DNA from 3 places in the Ralstonia sp. 110700041-2 genome. Region 3 is predicted to be linked to each of the others. Evidence: predicted binding sites of a transcription regulator. Region 3 holds the regulator's gene; each other region holds the start of a gene.

Region 1 (5,851 bases), on a different contig from region 3:
TCGAGGGAACGGACCAGAGTGGTAGCGGCCTTGGATGGTCGATCGTGCGCCGGATCGCGGCGGTTCACGGTGCAAGCGTAACGGTTGACCGCTCGCCGGGTCTCGGGGGATTGCGCGTCGACGTTATCTGGTCGAACCTCACATCCAGTGGGTCCGGAACCCACCAATAGGTCATGCGCGACTTCATCCCTTCATTGAAGTCATGAAGAATACGAGCCAGCGGTGCGACTCGGGGAGCGTCCCGATGTGGAAAACGGCTCCGGTCTCTCTCATGCGCAATCGCTTGGCAGCGGGGCTGCGCCATTGACCGCGCGCCGCTGCTCAACCTGGAACCCCATCCCCACGTTCACTGCTCGGACAATCCATGCAACAGATAAAAGAAATCGATCTTGAGATCGCCGCCGATTCCGAAGACAGCATGGCCAAGCAGGCCGCTGCGCGGCGCAGCACCCTTGTGAGCGTCGCCGTCAATCTTGGATTGACGATAGCGCAGGTAGCGGCTGGCATGCTGGCCGGCTCGCAGGCGCTGATCGCCGACGCCATCCACTCCTTGTCCGACCTGATCTCGGACTTCGTGGTGCTATTTGCTAGCCACCATAGCCAGAAAGGGCCGGATCAGACACACCACTATGGCCACCAGCGCTTCGAAAATGCCGCTTCGCTCGTGCTCGGTCTGCTCCTGCTGGCAGTGGGCGTGGGCATGCTCTGGAACGCGGTACTCAAGCTGGAGCACGCCGAGGCTATCCAGCCGGTGCGGCTTATTGGCCTATGGGTCGCGCTGGGCGCTCTGGCCGCCAAAGAATTGTTGTTCCGCTACATGCTGGCGGTGGCAGAAAGGGTGCGTTCGAGCATGCTGGTCGCCAACGCCTGGCATGCCCGTTCCGATGCCGCATCGTCGCTGGTGGTGGCGCTTGGCATCGTAGGCAACGTGCTCGGGTACCGTCTGCTCGATCCAGTGGCGGCGCTTGTCGTGGGCCTGATGGTGACACGCATGGGCTGGCAGTTCGGCTGGGAAGCCCTGCACGATCTGATGGATCGTGCCGTTGATGAGGAGACCGTGGAGGCGATCCACCAGGTCATGCTCGCGACGACGGGCGTACTCGGCGTACACGACGTCAAGACACGCCGTATGGGCGACATGATTCTGGTGGATGCACACCTCGAAGTTGATGCGCGCGTCAGTGTGCGCGAGGGCCACGACATCGCACTGGAGGCTCGCCGCCGCGTGATGGAGCGACGCGACGTGCTCAATTTAATGACGCACGTGGATCCGGTCGATGTGCCCCTCTAGTCGCAGCCTTGCTCCACGTCTTCCTAAAGTGGAGCGAGTATCCGGATGCCTTCTTGTGCCTGCACGCCTCTGCATACTCGGGACACTGGCAAGCTGAGTGGATTGTTCTAGGTCGAGAACTCGAGTGGGGCCGCGTTCAATGTGGCAAGCAGCCGTTGAAGGTGCGATATCAAGAGGGGTACGACCACGAGTACTACATCGTATCTTCCCTGATCGACGGCCATCTAAAGGTCCATGCCAAGGCGTTCTTGAGGCTGGAGATCCTTGCGGGGCGCTGATTCCCCTTGGCCACCAGAGGCTCGCCCGCATGCTGTGCCTCGGCAATTGCTTCTTGTAGGTGACGAAGCCTATCGGAATGTCTTGCAGGGAGAAGAGCGGAGTTTAGTGCGGCAAGGCCCCGCAGTCTGCCGCGTGAGACACAATCAATGGTGCTCTCTCTGGCGCGCGTCTTGTGTGCTAACTAACTGAAATATAAGGATTTTCCTATTTTCGGCATGCCGTGCTGCGTCAGAGAGTTCCACATTGAGTGACCAAAGTTCCAGATTCATGAATCTCGACATCGACAACAACTTCCGCTACGCCCGTTCTTGAAATCGTAATACCCCGTCCCTATAATTAGCACTCGCCGGGCAGGAGTGCTAACAAAACCTCCGGTCCCCGATGCTTTCCCGATGCGCCGCGCTCTGCGGCGCGTTTTGTGAATAAACACTCACTTTGCATTGAGGAGTTGTGTATGAACCTGCGTCCTTTGCACGACCGCGTGATCGTGAAGCGCCTGGACAACGAAACGAAGACCGCTTCGGGCATCGTCATCCCTGACGCCGCCGCTGAAAAGCCGGATCAAGGCGAAGTGCTGGCCGTCGGCCCGGGCAAGAAAGACGACAAGGGCAATGCGATCGCGCTGGACGTAAAGGTCGGCGACCGCGTGCTGTTCGGCAAGTACGCCGGCCAGGGCGTCAAGGTGGATGGTCAGGAAGTCCTGGTCATGCGCGAAGAAGACATCATGGCAGTGGTGGCGAAGTAAGCGGGCGCTCAGTCGCATTGGCTTACCAGTAAGCCATTCCTCATTGTCTGCCCCGCGGATTCCCCCGGCGCAGGCAACATCCAAAGATTTCGGAGATTCTCAAGATGGCAGCTAAAGACGTAGTGTTCGGCGACGCCGCACGTGCCAAGATGGTCGAAGGCGTGAACATTCTCGCCAACGCAGTGAAGGTGACCCTGGGCCCGAAGGGCCGTAACGTGGTGCTGGAGCGCAGCTTCGGTGGCCCGACCGTGACCAAGGACGGTGTGTCGGTCGCCAAGGAAATCGAGCTGAAGGACAAGCTGCAGAACATGGGCGCGCAAATGGTCAAGGAAGTGGCTTCCAAGACCAGCGACAATGCCGGTGACGGCACCACCACCGCAACGGTGCTGGCCCAGTCGATCGTGCGCGAAGGCATGAAGTACGTTGCCGCCGGCATGAACCCGATGGACCTGAAGCGCGGCATCGACAAGGCTGTCGGCGCTGCCGTCGAAGAGCTGAAGAAGATCAGCAAGCCGACGACCACCAGCAAGGAAATCGCTCAGGTTGGCGCCATCTCGGCCAACAGCGACGAATCCATCGGCCAGCGCATCGCTGAAGCCATGGACAAGGTCGGCAAGGAAGGCGTGATCACGGTGGAAGACGGCAAGTCGCTGGCCGACGAGCTGGACGTCGTGGAAGGCATGCAGTTCGACCGCGGCTACCTGTCGCCGTACTTCATCAACAACCCGGAAAAGCAAGTTGTCCAGCTGGACAACCCGTTCGTGCTGCTGTTCGACAAGAAGGTCAGCAACATCCGCGACCTGCTGCCGATCCTGGAGCAAGTGGCCAAGGCTGGCCGTCCGCTGCTGATCATCGCTGAAGACGTTGAAGGCGAAGCCCTGGCAACGCTGGTGGTCAACAACATCCGTGGCATCCTGAAGACCGCCGCCGTGAAGGCTCCGGGCTTTGGCGACCGCCGCAAGGCCATGCTGGAAGACATCGCCATCCTGACGGGCGGCCAAGTCATCGCTGAAGAAGTCGGCCTGACGCTGGAAAAGGCAACCCTGAACGACCTGGGCCAAGCCAAGCGCGTTGAAATCGGCAAGGAAAACACCACGATCATCGATGGCGCAGGCGATGCCCGCAACATCGAAGCCCGCGTGAAGCAAGTGCGTGCCCAGATCGAAGAAGCGACCTCGGACTACGACCGTGAAAAGCTGCAAGAGCGCGTGGCTAAGCTGGCCGGCGGTGTTGCCGTGATCAAGGTTGGCGCTGCCACCGAAGTCGAAATGAAGGAAAAGAAGGCCCGCGTGGAAGATGCTCTGCACGCAACGCGCGCTGCCGTGGAAGAAGGCATTGTGGCTGGTGGCGGTGTTGCACTGCTGCGTGCCCGTGCGCTGATCTCCGGCCTGAAGGGTGCCAACGCTGACCAGGACGCCGGTATCAAGATCGTGCTGCGCGCCATGGAAGAGCCGCTGCGCCAGATCGTCACCAACGCTGGCGACGAGGCTTCGGTGGTGGTGGCCAACGTCATCGCCGGCCAGGGCAACTACGGCTACAACGCCTCGACCGGCGAGTACGGTGACCTGGTGGAAATGGGCGTGCTGGACCCGACCAAGGTGACCCGCACCGCGCTGCAGAACGCTGCTTCGGTCGCTTCGCTGATGCTGACGACGGACTGCGCCGTGGCAGAACTGCCGAAGGACGATGCTGCTCCGGCAATGCCGGGCGGCATGGGTGGCATGGGCGGCATGGACGGCATGATGTAATTTGCCGTACCGGTCCTGGCCCGGCCATCCTTCGGGATGGCTGTTCCAAACAAAAAACCCCGTGGGTGCGAGCCTGCGGGGTTTTTTGTTGGTCGCTTTGTTAAGACGGTGTTAACGCTGCAAGGCAGTGGGCTTCGCTACAATCGGCCCACCCGCGAGCCTCAGCGTCGTCACGTATCGATGAGCGTCCTGAAGCGGGGCACGATAACAACTCAGGGAAGGGAAAACAGATGAACGACATCGCACGCGAGTCCGTCCTGGGCAGCGCCCCCGCTCCAGCTGCGCCGCAACCCTTGCGGCTGCGCTTTATTGGCAGCGGCTCGGAATACTTCCGCATCTGGATCGTCAACCTGCTGCTGATCATCGTCACGCTGGGCATCTACTCGGCCTGGGCGAAGGTCCGCACGCTTCAGTATTTCTATCGCAACACCCAACTGGCGGGGTCCAGCTTCGATTATCACGGCAGCCCGATCGCCATTCTCAAAGGCCGCGCGATCATTTTCGTGCTGGCGTTTGCATTCAACCTCCTTGGTCATTCGTCGCCGCTGTTGGGGCTGGCACTGCTTATCGTGATGGCCGCCGCGTTTCCGTGGCTGCTCGTGCGCTCGCTACGTTTCCGCATGGCCAATTCCAGCTACCGCGGCTTGCGCTTCGCCTTTACGGGCAAGGATGCCGAGGGCTACATGGTGTTTCTGGTGTGGCCGATCCTCAGCGTGCTCTCGCTGTACCTGCTCGCACCGCTGGCGCACCAGCGCTTCAAGCGTTTCCAGCACAAGAACACGCGCTTCGGTACCGCGCAGTTCGATTTTTCCGGCACGCCGGGCAACTTTTATGGCGTGTATCTGCGCACCTTCGGGCTGGCGATACTGGCGCTCGTGGTGGCCTCTTGTCTCGCGTTGCTACTGGGTGTGTCGTTGCACCGTGCGCCGGGAGTGGGCCAGATCTTCGGCTTCATCCTCATCGGCCTGTTCATGTATGCCGCGATGCTGTTCCTGACGCCTTATTTCCTGTCGCGCCTGCAGAACGTGGTGTGGAACCACACCACGCTGGGCGCGCATCGCTTCCAGAGCCAGGTGGGTGCGGGCAAGCTGTTCTGGATTTTCGTGTCCAATGCGGTGCTGATCCTGATCACCATCGGCTTGTTCACGCCGTTCGCACGCGTGCGCACGGCACGCTACAAGCTCGACTCGGTGACGATGATCGCGGCCGGTTCGCTAGATACCTTCGTTGCCGGCGAAACCACCAACGTAGGCGCGCTGGGCGACGCCACAGTGGACTGGTACGACATCGATATCGCGCTGTAAACGCGCTGCAAGGCAGGGGCACCCGCCGTGATTCTCGCGACCTACTTCGACGGCCGTACCTCGCGCGCGCAACCCGTGCGTCTTGCTGTCGAGGCGGGCGAGGCGGTGCTGTTCGAGCCCGAGGGCACGGTGCTGCGCCGCGCGCCGCTCGCTACGCTGCGGGTGTCGGAGCGCGTCAAGCATGCACCGCGCTTGATCACCTTCGAAGACGGCGCGTTTTGCGAGATCACCGACCCGGCGGAGCAGACGTCGCTGAATGCGCTGCTGCATCGCACCGGCTATCGCGAAGGCTGGGTCGTGCGGGCGCAGAACAGCTGGAAGCTGGCGCTGGGCTCGCTGCTGGCCATGGTGGTGGTGCTGGCGCTGGGGTATCGCTACGGCTTGCCCTGGGGCGCCAAGGTGATGGCCGGCATGGTGCCGCAGCGTGCGGAAGCGCAACTCGGGCGCAGCACGCTCAAAGCAATGGACGAGCGCTGGTTGCGGC
Region 2 (5,851 bases), on a different contig from region 3:
GGTGTGTGTGCAAGGCGCCTTTGGCGCGTGGACGGTCACGCTCAAGCTGCAGCCGGCCATCGTAGTGACGCACTTGCTGCTCGGCATGTCGTTGCTCGCCGCGCTGATCTGGCTCGGCAGCAAGAACGACGCGCCGCGTGCGGTCGATGAGCGCGGCGCCTCGTTGCGCATGGCGGCGGCCATCGGGCTCGTGCTGCTCGTTGTGCAGATTGCCCTGGGTGGCTGGGTCAGCACGAACTACGCTGTGCTGGCCTGTACCGATTTTCCGCTGTGCAACGGCCAGTGGGTTCCGCCGATGGACTTTGCACACGGCTTCACATTCTGGCGCCAGCTCGGCAAGACCGCCGGCGGCGATTTCATCTCGCACGATGCGCTGGTCGCCATCCATTGGACGCACCGGGTGTTTGCAGTCGTTGTGCTGAGCTACCTGGCGTGGCTCGGTGCGCGCGCACGTCGCATTGGCGGCCTCGGCCGTGTCGCGACGGTGCTGCTCGTTGTGCTGGCCGTGCAATTGGCGACCGGGCTTTCGAACATCGTGCTGGGGTGGCCGCTGCTGGCCGCCGTGGCGCACAACGGCGGCGCGGCCGTGCTGCTGTTGCTGATGGTGCGTCTGCATTACCTGATCGGGCTCGCGCAGGCGCGGGCGCCGATGCCTGTGGCGGCTGCCGTCGTCTGAATGCCGTCTGACCGTTTTTTATGAATACCGTGGCAACCCCAACAACTTCCACTCAACTTCCTGGCTGGCGAACGACCGCATCGCAGTATGCGGCGCTGACCAAGCCGCGCGTCACGCAGCTCGCCGTGTTCTGCGCCGTGATCGGCATGTTCCTGGCCACGCCGGGCATGGTCCCGTGGTCGGTGCTGATCGGCGGCGCGGTCGGCATCTGGCTGTTCGCCGGCGCCGCCTTCGCCATCAACTGCCTGGTCGAGCGCAAGATCGATGCAATGATGCGCCGCACGGCCTGGCGCCCGTCGGCAAGCGGTGAACTGGGCACGCGGCAGATCCTGGTGTTCTCGTTGGTGCTGGGCGGCGCGGGCATGTGGACGCTGCACGTATTCGCCAACGACCTGACGATGTGGCTGACGTTCGCCACCTTCATCGGCTACGCGATCATCTACACGCTGCTGCTCAAGCCGGCCACACCGCAGAACATCGTGATCGGCGGTCTCTCGGGGGCGATGCCGCCGGCGCTGGGCTGGGCGGCCGTCGCCAACAGCGTGCCGGCCGAGGCGTGGATCCTGGTGCTGATTATCTTTACCTGGACGCCGCCGCACTTCTGGGCACTCGCGCTGTACCGCCGCGCAGACTACGCCAAGTCGGGTCTACCGATGCTGCCGATCACGCACGGCGAGAAATACACGCTGCTGCATATCCTCTTGTACACGCTCATCATGATCGCCGCGACCATCCTGCCGTTCGTCTACGGCATGAGCGGCTACATCTACCTGGTGACCGCGCTGGTGCTGGGCTTCGGCTTCCTCTCGTATGCGTGGCGCATGTACCGCAAGTATTCCGACGCACTGGCGCAGAAGACTTTCCGCTACTCGATCATCTATCTGTCGATTTTGTTTGCCGCGCTACTGGTGGACCACTACTTCAAGTTCGGGCCGGCGCTCACGCAAAGCGCGGCGCTGTGACGCACAGGGGCGCCAGCGAGCATGTGCTGTTGGCGGTACGCTAGGCGGTCTGCTTCCAACACAATGACCATGCTCTCTTTCCGATACTTCCGCGCCGCGCTGTTCGCCATGCTGGCCGTCGCCGTGCTGGCGCTCGCGGCGTGCAGCGACAAGCCGGCCTTCAAGAACCTCGACATCACCGGATCCAAGAGCTTCGGCACCGATTTCTCGTTGACCGATCACACCGGCAAGCGCCGCACGCTCGAAGATTTCCGCGGCAAGGTCGTCGTCATGTTCTTCGGTTACACGCATTGCCCCGATGTCTGCCCGACCACGCTGGCTGAGCTGCGCGCCGTGATGGATACCCTCGGCAAAGACGCCGACCGCGTCCAGGTCCTGTTCGTCACCGTCGACCCGGAGCGCGATACGCAAGACCTGCTGGCCAAGTACGTGCCCGCGTTCGATCCGCGCTTCATCGGCCTGCGTCCGGCCAACGAGACTGAACTGAAGAAGGTCGCGTCCGACTTCAAGGTGTTCTACAGCAAGGTGCCGGGCAGCTCGCCCGACAACTACACCATGGATCACACCGCCGGCAGCTACATGTTCGATCCGAAGGGCAACCTGCGCCTGTTCATCAAGCACGGCCAGGGCCCGGAGCCGATCGCGCACGACATCAAGCAACTGCTGGCCGACTGATCTTCCGCCACCGCCCAAAGAAAAAGCCCGCCAATTTGGCGGGCTTTTCATTGCAGGGCGGGCAGCTTAGGCGAAAGCCTGCAGCGCACCCTTCATCTTCTTCATCGCGGCCGATTCGATCTGGCGAATGCGCTCAGCCGACACGCCAAACTCGTCGGCCAACTCGTGCAGCGTCGAGCCGCCCGATCCGTCGTCGTTCACGTTCAGCCAGCGTGCTTCGATGATGCGGCGGCTGCGATCGTCCAGCTTGGCGAGGGCGGCTTCGATGCCCTCGCTTTGCATGCGGTCGTTGCTACGCGCTTCGATCACGCGGGTCGGCTCGTTGTGCGTATCGGCCAGGTAGGCGATGGGAGCGAACGACTCCTCACCGTCGTCCATCTGGCCTTCCAGCGCAATGTCGCCGCCGGACAGGCGCGTTTCCATCTCGCGCACTTCCGTGCCCTTGACGTTGAGTTCGGCCGCCACGGCGTCGATCTCGTCCGACGTGAAGGTCGCCTGCGCATCCTGCTTGTGACTGCGCAGGTTGAAGAACAGCTTGCGCTGGGCCTTGGTGGTGGCCACCTTGACCATGCGCCAGTTCTTCAGGATGTACTCGTGCATCTCGGCCTTGATCCAGTGCATCGCGTATGAGACGAGACGCACGCCCTGATCCGGGTCGAAGCGCTTGACGGCCTTCATCAGGCCGATGTTGCCTTCCTGGATGAGGTCGGCATGCGGCAGGCCATAGCCGAGGTAGCCGCGGGCGATCGACACCACCAGACGCAGGTGCGAGAGCACCAGTCGGCGAGCGGCATCGAGGTTGTCGTTGTCGCGGTATTCGCGGGCCAGACGCTGTTCTTCTTCGGCCGACAACATCGGCACACGGTTGACGCTCTGGATATAGGCGTCGATGTTGCCCAGGTTGCCGGGGAACGCCAGCGCCCATCCATTACCGGCGTTGCCGGACGGCTGGGTGGCGATTGCGGAAACGGTATTCACGGGGATGACTGCGTTCACTCAGGACTCCTGTCGAAATCCAGTGGAGATTTGGAAAGGCATCTTAGCACTCCAACCGGATGAGTGCTAATAGGACATTTTTGTCCGGTTGATAGTTCCTGTAAATCAGGATTTGTCTTCTAATAGTGAGATGTTTGCGGCGCAACAAAAAGGCGCCGCACCCAGTCATAGACCGTGATGGAAGGGTTCGGTTCTCGCCTATGCCGCCGTGTTACGGCCGCGTGACTTTGCCCAGTAAAGTGCGCGATCGGCTTCACGCAGGGCGGCGTCTGGATCACGTACCTCCGGGCCCGGGCAGGCCACGCCAACGCTCGTGGTGACGTGCAGGACGGTGCCATCCGACAGGTGGATCGGCGGGCGGATCGCGCTGACGATCTTCTGCGCGGTGTGCAGCGCATCATCCGGGGCGTCGATGGGGTCGAGCAGGATGATGAATTCGTCACCTGCGAGGCGGGCGACGGTGTCGGTGCGGCGCACGGCACGTTGCAGCCGGTGTGCGACCTCCACCAGCACCGTATCGCCGGCGGCGTGGCCGTAGGTATCGTTGATGTGCTTGAAGTGGTCGACGTCCAGGTACAGCACGCCAAGCGGTGCCGGCAGGCGCTGACGACGCTCCAGTGCGGCGCGCAGGCGCTCGTAGAGTTCGTAGCGGTTCGGCAGGCCGGTGAGGGCATCAAAGTGCGCCATCCGTGACAGTTCCATCTCGCTGCGCTTGGCTGCGGTCACGTCCTGCACGAAGGCGTAAAAGCCACAGCGGCCGTCATGTGCTTCTGCGGAGTCGGGGACGAGCTGGCCGCGGAAATGTCGAGTGCGGTTGCGCGGGCCGGCGGCGTGCGGCTTTTCGTACCAGGGCGCGGTGATCTCGAATTCGACCGATTCTCCGCGTTGGGCGCGCACCATATACGGTGCCAGCAAGGCGTACGTGCCTGGCGTGAACACCCGTTCCGGCATCTGGCCGCATACCTCCTCGGGCGTGCGCTGCAACCAGCGCGCATGCGTGACGTTGCAGAAGGTGAAGACGCCGTCGGGGTTGATGTGCGACACCAGCAGCGGCGCGTTGTCGAGCACGAGCTTGAGCGCGCGTTCGCTGCGCGCCAGGGCCAGCTCGGCGGCGGTGCGCGCCGTCAGATCCTGCAGCACCGAGAAATAGCCGCGCAGCGTGCCGCGATCATCGTAGTCAGGAAAGTAGTGGCCGCTCAGGTAGCGGGGCACGCCCGTGCGCATGGACGTGATCTCGAACTGCACGGGGTAGCCGGCCAGCACTTCGGTCATGTAGGGCAGCAGCGTGCGGTAGTCCTCAGGGGCGTAGATGTCGCGCACGTGGCGGTCGAGCATCTCGCCTTCACTGCGGCCGAAGGCTTCGAGCAGGGTGCGGCTCGCAAAGCGGACGATGCCGTCGGAGTCGACGTAGCTGAGCTGCGCGGGGACGTTGTCGGCCACCAGGCGCAGTTGTTCGCGGCTCGCGCGCAAGGCATCACGGCGGCGTTCCAGGCTTTCGTTTGCGGTACGCAGCGCGCGTTCGGACGCGGCCAGCCGGTTGGCAAACGGCCGCACCGTCAGGCGGATGACCAGCACGCTGGCGATCATCAGGCACAGCATGAAGGCGCCGAGCCGCTCGAACTGCACGCGCATCGGGGCGTACAGCTCGGCGCTCGCGATCTTGCTGATCAGCGCCAGGCCCGTGTGGCCGATGGGCGTGTAGCTGAACGATGTCGGCATGCCGTGGATGTCCTGCCACTGGCCGTAGCCTGCCTCGCCCGCTAGCGCCAAGCGCGACGGCAGCGGCCGGCGGTCGACCGTAAGAGCCGGCAATTCGAACACGTACGCATCGAAGCGCTGCGGAAACGACATTGCACGCCCACGCGCATCAAAGCCCGACATCGCCAGCGTTTCGGTCTTTCCGATGCCGCGTTCACTGGCGTAGCGGCCGGTCATGTGGGCGAGCGGTTGCTCTGCGACCAGCCAGCCGATCTGCATGCCGTCTGCCATGACAGGCGTTTCTGTGCGCATGGCAAATCCGTGTACCCATTGCAGCGTGATGCGCTCGGGCGCGAGGCCGGCGTGCAGCCGAATCGACAGCTCGGGCTCAAGCGTTTGCGTGCCGAGACTGACGATGCCCTCGTCCGCCAGCGTACGCAGTTGCAGGTACGAGTACCCTTGCTGGCGATACGCCTGCAGCGCGCTCTCGCTGCGCAGGCGCGCCGCATTGTCGGTGGGATGGCGCAGCACTTCCTGGATGTACGTGGCGGCGGCCACCAGGCGCGGGTTTTCCGCGCGCATGGCCAGCAGTTGGTCAAGCTCTTCAGCGTAGCTGGATAGGGCCCGCGCCCGCGCGGTGCCGAATGTCAGGCTGACGCTGTCCACCTGGATGATGAACGCCGTGATGGTCGCTCCCAGGCCTGCAAGTACCACGCAGCCGCCGCTGATCCACACGATGGTGTCTTCCGGCGACAAGCGCAGGCGCAACATGCCCGGCTGCCGGACCACCGCAACGCACAGCACGCCCATGACCACCAGCAGCGTGCAGATGGCCGCTACGTCC
Region 3 (5,851 bases):
GCAGCACGGGAGTTTCGAGCGCGCTCATGCGATCAACTCCTCGGGGGCATGGTGGATCAGCGCCAGCACACGCTCGCGCCAGGCAATGAATTCCGGCGACGATTTCACCGCGCGGGCGTCGCCGCCTGCCAGCGCCTGCCGCGAGAACGGCAGATCGAATGTCTGCACGATGCGCCCCGGCGATGGCGACATCACGATCAGGCGCGTTGCGAGGAACAGCGCCTCCTCCACGTCGTGTGTGATGAAGAAAACGGTCGTGCCGGTGCGTTGCCAGACATCGAGCACCAGCGTCTGCATGGTCTCGCGCGTGAACGCGTCGAGCGCGCCCATCGGTTCGTCCATCAGCAGCACGCGGGGCTCCGTCGCCAGCGCTCGGGCAATGCCCACGCGTTGCTGCATGCCGCCTGACAACGCATAGACCGGCGACGTAGCATGCGCTTCAAGTCCGACCCACCGAAGCAACTCAAGCGCACGCGCATGCCGCGTCTTGCGATCGACACCGCGCAGCTTGAGACCAAGCGCCACGTTGTCACGCACGTTCAGCCATGGCATGAGCCCATAGCGCTGGAACACCACGCCGCGATCGGCGCCCGGACCATCGATTTCGCGCCCGTCCAGGAGAATCTGCCCCGACGTGGGCGCCACAAAACCCGCAAGACAGTTCAGCAGCGTAGTCTTGCCGCAGCCGGAAGCGCCCAGGGCCACGACGAACTCGCCGGCGTTGATCGACAAATCCACACCGGCCAGGGCGCGGGTGGTGCGGCCGTGCGCGTCGGTGTAGTCGACGCGCAAGCCACGCACATCGATACGGCTCATCGCGTTGCGGTGGCGACAGCCTTGTTGGAAGTACCAGCCGCGCGCTGGACAAAGCGCGAGTCGATGGTCGCACCGTAATCCGGCAGCACCGCCTGGATCGTGCCCTGCGTCTTCAGGAACTGTGCTGTGGCGAGCAGCGACTGCGCGGCGCCCGATTCCGCCCCGCCACCCAGCCATCGCTTGGAGGCCTGCTCCGCCGCATCCGGGAAGGCATACAGCGCAAGACTTGCCGGCACGTCCGCCGCCGTCGCGCCCGAAGTCTTGGCCACGGCTGCCACCTGCGGCGATGTCGCCGTCCACGCGGCCTTGTTGTTGCGATAGGCGGCATCGGCCTTGGCCAGCACTTCGACAAACTTGGCGATGAACTCGGCATGGTCACGCGCGAACTTGCGATCCGCCACGAAGCCATCGAAGGTCGACTTGCCGGTGGCGGCGGCGATCTTGCCGGAGGTGGTCAGCACGGTGCCGTTCTTCTTCACCTTGGCGAGTACCGGATCCCAGATAAAGGCCGCATCGACATCGCCCCGGTCCCACGCGGCCGCCAACTCCTGCGGCCGCAGGTTGAACACCTTCACGTCGCGCGGCTCGAGCCCGGCTTGTTGCAGCGCGACCAGCGCATGGAAATGCGAGGTCGACACATACGGCACGCCCAAGGTCTTGCCCTTCAGGTCGGCCACCCGCGACACGCCGCTGCCGTTGCGGGCAACCAGCGCTTCCGCATCGTTGATGTTGTCGAGAATCCAGAACAGCGACAGGTCCACGCCCTGCGACACGCCGGCAGCAATCGGGCTGGAGCCCGCTTCGCCGACCTGCACGGAACCCGAGGCGATGGCGCGCACCACGTCGGCACCGCTGGCGAGCTGGCGGTACGTCACCTTATAGCCGGTGGCACGCTCGACCTCGCCCGTGGCTTGGGCGTAGCGCCAGGGCAGCACCATGTCCTGATAAGCGATAACAACCTCGCGGTCGGCCGCGCGTGCAGGAGCAGCCCCAAACAAGGCGAACGAAATGGCCGCAGACATCGCTGCAGCCAGCAAGCGAGAGAGGGAAGAACCAGCCATGAAAGACTCCGGCAGAAAAGAATCGCGCACATGCGCCGGAGTCGATTGTGAGAGACGGCAGCGTAGCCTGTCGTCGAAGAAAATCGGCTGAGCTTATGCGGCTCGCAGACAGAACAACCGGTAGATCAATATTGGCTGAGCGTGCTGGACAGCAGCTTGGCCGTGATATCTACAATTGGGATCACGCGCTCATATGCCATGCGCATCGGCCCGATCACGCCGAGCGTGCCGACGATCTTGCCGTCCACCTCATACGGTGCGGTGATGACCGCCATGTCTTCGTGCGGGACGAGGCTGCTTTCGCCGCCGATGAAGATCTGCACGCCCTCGGCGCGGCTGGATACGTCGAGCAATTGCAGCAGGCCAGTCTTCTGCTCGAACACGGCAAAGAGCCGGCGCAGCTTGTCCATGGACGAAGACAGGTCTTCCACATCCAGCAGCTTGCGCTCGCCCGAGATGACGACCGGCTCCTCGTCCGACACGGCACTGCTGCCCGCCTCCACGGCCGCCTGCATCAGTGCCGTCATGTCGGCCTGCAGCGCAGAGAGTTCACCCCGCAGGCTTTCGCGCACTGCATCGAACGTCTGGCCACCGTAATGCGCGTTGATGTAGTTGGCCGCTTCCACCAGTTGCGACGGGCTGTAAGGCGTATCGGTATGGATAATGCGGTTCTGCACGTCGCCCTCGGGCGTGACGACGATCAGCAGGATGCGCGATTCCGACAGCCGCAGGAATTCGATCTGCCGGAACGCGTGCGTGCGCCGCGGCGTCATCACGATGCCGGCAAACTGCGAGAGGTTGGACAAGGTTTGCGCCGCCGCCGCAATTACCCGCTGCGACGATTCCGCCCCATGCGACGCAAGTTGCGAGCGCACCTGCTCTGCGATCGCGCCCACCATCTGCTGCGCCATGCGATCCTGCGTGCTCAGCACATCCAGCGGGCTGGCCGTCAGCATGGTATCGACAAAGAGGCGGTAGCCGCGCGGCGTCGGCACGCGCCCGGCCGAGGTGTGTGGGCTGGCAATGAAGCCCATCTCTTCCAGGTCAGACATCACATTACGGATGGTGGCCGGCGACAGATCGAGCCCCGAATATTTCGACAAGGTGCGGGAGCCCACGGGCTGCCCCTCGGCGATATACCGTTCGATCAGGGTCTTGAGGAGGATGGTGGCGCGCTTGTCCATGATTCGTCAATTTTACGCAAAATCGGCGCCCGCCTGCGGGTGATGTCGGCGTTTCTCCACGAAACACGCGCTAACGTGGCGACGGTCATATCGATATGGTGTAATGCGCGCATGTCGACCTCCCCGTCCGCCGTGGCCCCGCAAGCTCCCGCCACCTCGCCTGTCTCGCCTTTCAAGACCGTTGCGCTGGTCGGCCGGTATTCGGCCGCCAACATTGCCGGCCCGCTCATGGAGCTGGCGTCGTGCATCGCCGGGCGGGGGCATGACATTGTGTTCGAGCGCGAAACCGCGCTCAACATCGGCGTCCAGGACTACCCCGCCCTGCCGCCCGAAGAGATGGCGCGCCACGCTGATGTGGCCGTCGTGCTGGGCGGCGACGGCACGCTGCTCGGCATCGGGCGTCACCTGGCTGGCGCCAGCGTCCCCGTGATCGGCGTCAACCACGGGCGGCTCGGCTTCATGACCGACATCCCGTTCGACGACGTGCACACCGTGCTGCCCGACATGTTGTCCGGCCGCTACGAGGCCGAGACCCGCACGTTGCTGCAGGCACAGGTCGTGCGGGATGACGAGGTCATCTTCTCCGCCCTCGCCTTCAACGACGTGGTGGTCAACCGCTCGGGCTTCTCGGGCATGGTCGAGCTGGCCGTGTCGGTCGACGGCTTCTTCATGTACAACCAGCGTTCGGACGGCCTGATCGTTTCCACGCCCACGGGCTCGACGGCGTATGCGCTGTCCGCGGGCGGGCCGATCCTGCATCCGGCGCTCTCGGGTCTGGTGCTGGTGCCCATCGCACCGCACTCGCTGTCGAACCGGCCGATCGTCATTCCGCAAGACGCCGAGGTGGTCATCCAGGTCACCAGCGGGCGCGATGCCAGCGTCAACTTCGACATGCAGTCGCTCACGTCCTTGCTGCCCGGCGACCGCATCGTGGTGCGCCGCTCGGAGCGCACGGTGCAGCTGCTGCACCCCATCGGCTACAACTACTACGCCACGCTGCGCAAGAAGCTGCACTGGCACGAGTACCCGACTGAAGACAACCGGCTCTAACACCCTTTCCATGCTGCGCAGCCTCACCATCCGCGATTTCGTCATCGTTCACGCGCTGGATCTCGATCTGGCCGACGGCTTTACCGTGTTCACGGGCGAGACGGGCGCGGGCAAATCCATCCTGATCGACGCACTCGCACTCACGCTGGGCGAGCGCGCCGATGCGGCCGTCGTGCGCGAAGGCGCGCCGCGTGCCGACATCACCGCCGAGTTCGACGTGCATCCGCATGTGGCCGCATGGCTGGAGGCGCACGAACTGCACGACGACGAGGGCGTGATCCTGCTGCGCCGCACGGTCGATGCCGCCGGCCGCAGCAAAGCCTTCATCAACGGCGCGGCAGTCACGCTGGCGCAGTTGCGCGAAGTAGGCGAGCAACTGGTCGACATCCACGGCCAGCATGCCCATCAACTGCTGCTCAAGACGGATGCGCAGCGCAGCCTGCTCGACGCCCACGCAGGCCTGGAAGGTGCCGTGCGCGTCGTCAGCGAGCACTTCCGCGAATGGCACGCCGTGGTGCGCGCACGCGAAGCCGCCGAGCAGCAGTCGCGCGAAGCCCAGCTCGAACGCGAGCGCATCGAATGGCAGGTCAACGAATTGCAGAAGCTCGCCCCCCAACCCGGCGAGTGGGAAGAGGTCCAGGCCGAGCACCACCGTCTGTCACACGCAGCCAGCCTGATCGAAGGCACGCGCGCGGCGCTGGATGGCTTGTCCGAATCGGAAGGTGCGGTGCTCACGCAACTGGGCACGACGCTCCATACGCTGCGTGAACTGGCCGAGATCGATCCGGCGCTTGCCGATGTCCTGGCCGCGCTGGAGCCGGCCGAGGTGCAGATCCAGGAAGCGGTGCATACGCTCGCTCGCTATGCCGATCGCGCGGAACTGGATCCGGACCGCCTGGCCGAAGTCGATGCGCGCATGCAGGCCCTGCACACGATGGCGCGCAAATACCGCGTGGCTCCTGAAACGCTGCCGGCTGAACTGGCGGAGCGCCAGGCGCAACTCGCTGCGCTGCAAGCCGCGTCCGATCTGGATGCGCTGCAGGCGCAGGAAGCGCAAACCCACGCCGCCTATATGAGGGTGGCGCAATCGCTGTCGCGCGACCGAGCCAAGGCAGCACGCGAGTTGGCCGACGCCGTGACCGGCGCCATGCAAGGGCTCTCGATGGCCGGCGGGCGCTTCGACATCACACTGCACGCGTTGGAACATGGCGGCGCAGCGGGGCTGGAACAAGTCGAATTTCTCGTCGCTGGGCATGCGGGCGTGTCGCCGCGGCCGTTGGCGAAGGTCGCCTCGGGCGGCGAACTGGCGCGGATCAGCCTGGCCATCTCGGTGATTGCCAGCGAAGCGAGCCCGACCCCCACGCTGATCTTCGACGAAGTGGATTCCGGCATCGGCGGAGCAGTCGCGGAAGTCGTGGGCCGACGCCTGCGCGAACTCGGCATGCGCCGCCAGGTGCTGTGCGTCACGCACCTGCCCCAGGTGGCGGCGCTCGCCAATCACCACATTCAGGTCGCCAAGCAGACGGTGGCCGGCAGCACGCGCTCTGACCTCGTGGTCCTGGACGCCACGGGCCGCGTGGACGAGATCGCCCGCATGCTGGGCGGGGCGTCGCTCACCGACACCACGCGCCGCCATGCAGACGAGATGCTCGCCGCAGGCCGTGCACAATCGGCGCCAGAATCCTCGGCGCGGAAATCCCGCCGCGTGGCGCAGTGATCGCCTATACCGGAACCATTTCT

Evidence for each region. Region 3 encodes HrcA, which represses chaperone genes, less so after heat shock. Its sites were predicted from a motif close to TTAGCACTCNNNNNNNNNGAGTGCTAA; they were not measured.
Region 1: groES (co-chaperone GroES) is a predicted target of HrcA. The motif match lies at 1,907-1,933, and genes of this name have one in related genera.
Region 2: rpoH (RNA polymerase sigma factor RpoH) is a predicted target of HrcA. The motif match lies at 3,353-3,379, and genes of this name have one in related genera.

What each region holds. Positions count from the first base shown of each region.
Region 1 covers NZ_JBSFAI010000013.1:127,179-133,029, forward strand. Annotated here, with positions in the region: gene ACUXH0_RS19190 (ATP-binding protein) at 1-170, shown strand, start outside; gene ACUXH0_RS19195 (cation diffusion facilitator family transporter) at 365-1,291, shown strand; gene groES (co-chaperone GroES) at 2,025-2,315, shown strand; gene groL (chaperonin GroEL) at 2,420-4,063, shown strand; gene ACUXH0_RS19210 (YjgN family protein) at 4,294-5,367, shown strand; gene ACUXH0_RS19215 (M48 family metallopeptidase) at 5,395-5,851, shown strand, end outside.
Region 2 covers NZ_JBSFAI010000007.1:235,162-241,012, forward strand. Annotated here, with positions in the region: gene ACUXH0_RS12855 (COX15/CtaA family protein) at 1-676, shown strand, start outside; gene cyoE (heme o synthase) at 697-1,638, shown strand; gene ACUXH0_RS12865 (SCO family protein) at 1,708-2,313, shown strand; gene rpoH (RNA polymerase sigma factor RpoH) at 2,380-3,273, opposite strand; gene ACUXH0_RS12875 (diguanylate cyclase domain-containing protein) at 3,508-5,851, opposite strand, start outside.
Region 3 covers NZ_JBSFAI010000015.1:76,654-82,504, reverse strand. Annotated here, with positions in the region: gene ACUXH0_RS20775 (ABC transporter permease subunit) at 1-28, opposite strand, end outside; gene ACUXH0_RS20770 (taurine ABC transporter ATP-binding protein) at 25-816, opposite strand; gene tauA (taurine ABC transporter substrate-binding protein) at 813-1,877, opposite strand; gene hrcA (heat-inducible transcriptional repressor HrcA) at 2,003-3,061, opposite strand; gene ACUXH0_RS20755 (NAD kinase) at 3,173-4,111, shown strand; gene recN (DNA repair protein RecN) at 4,122-5,828, shown strand.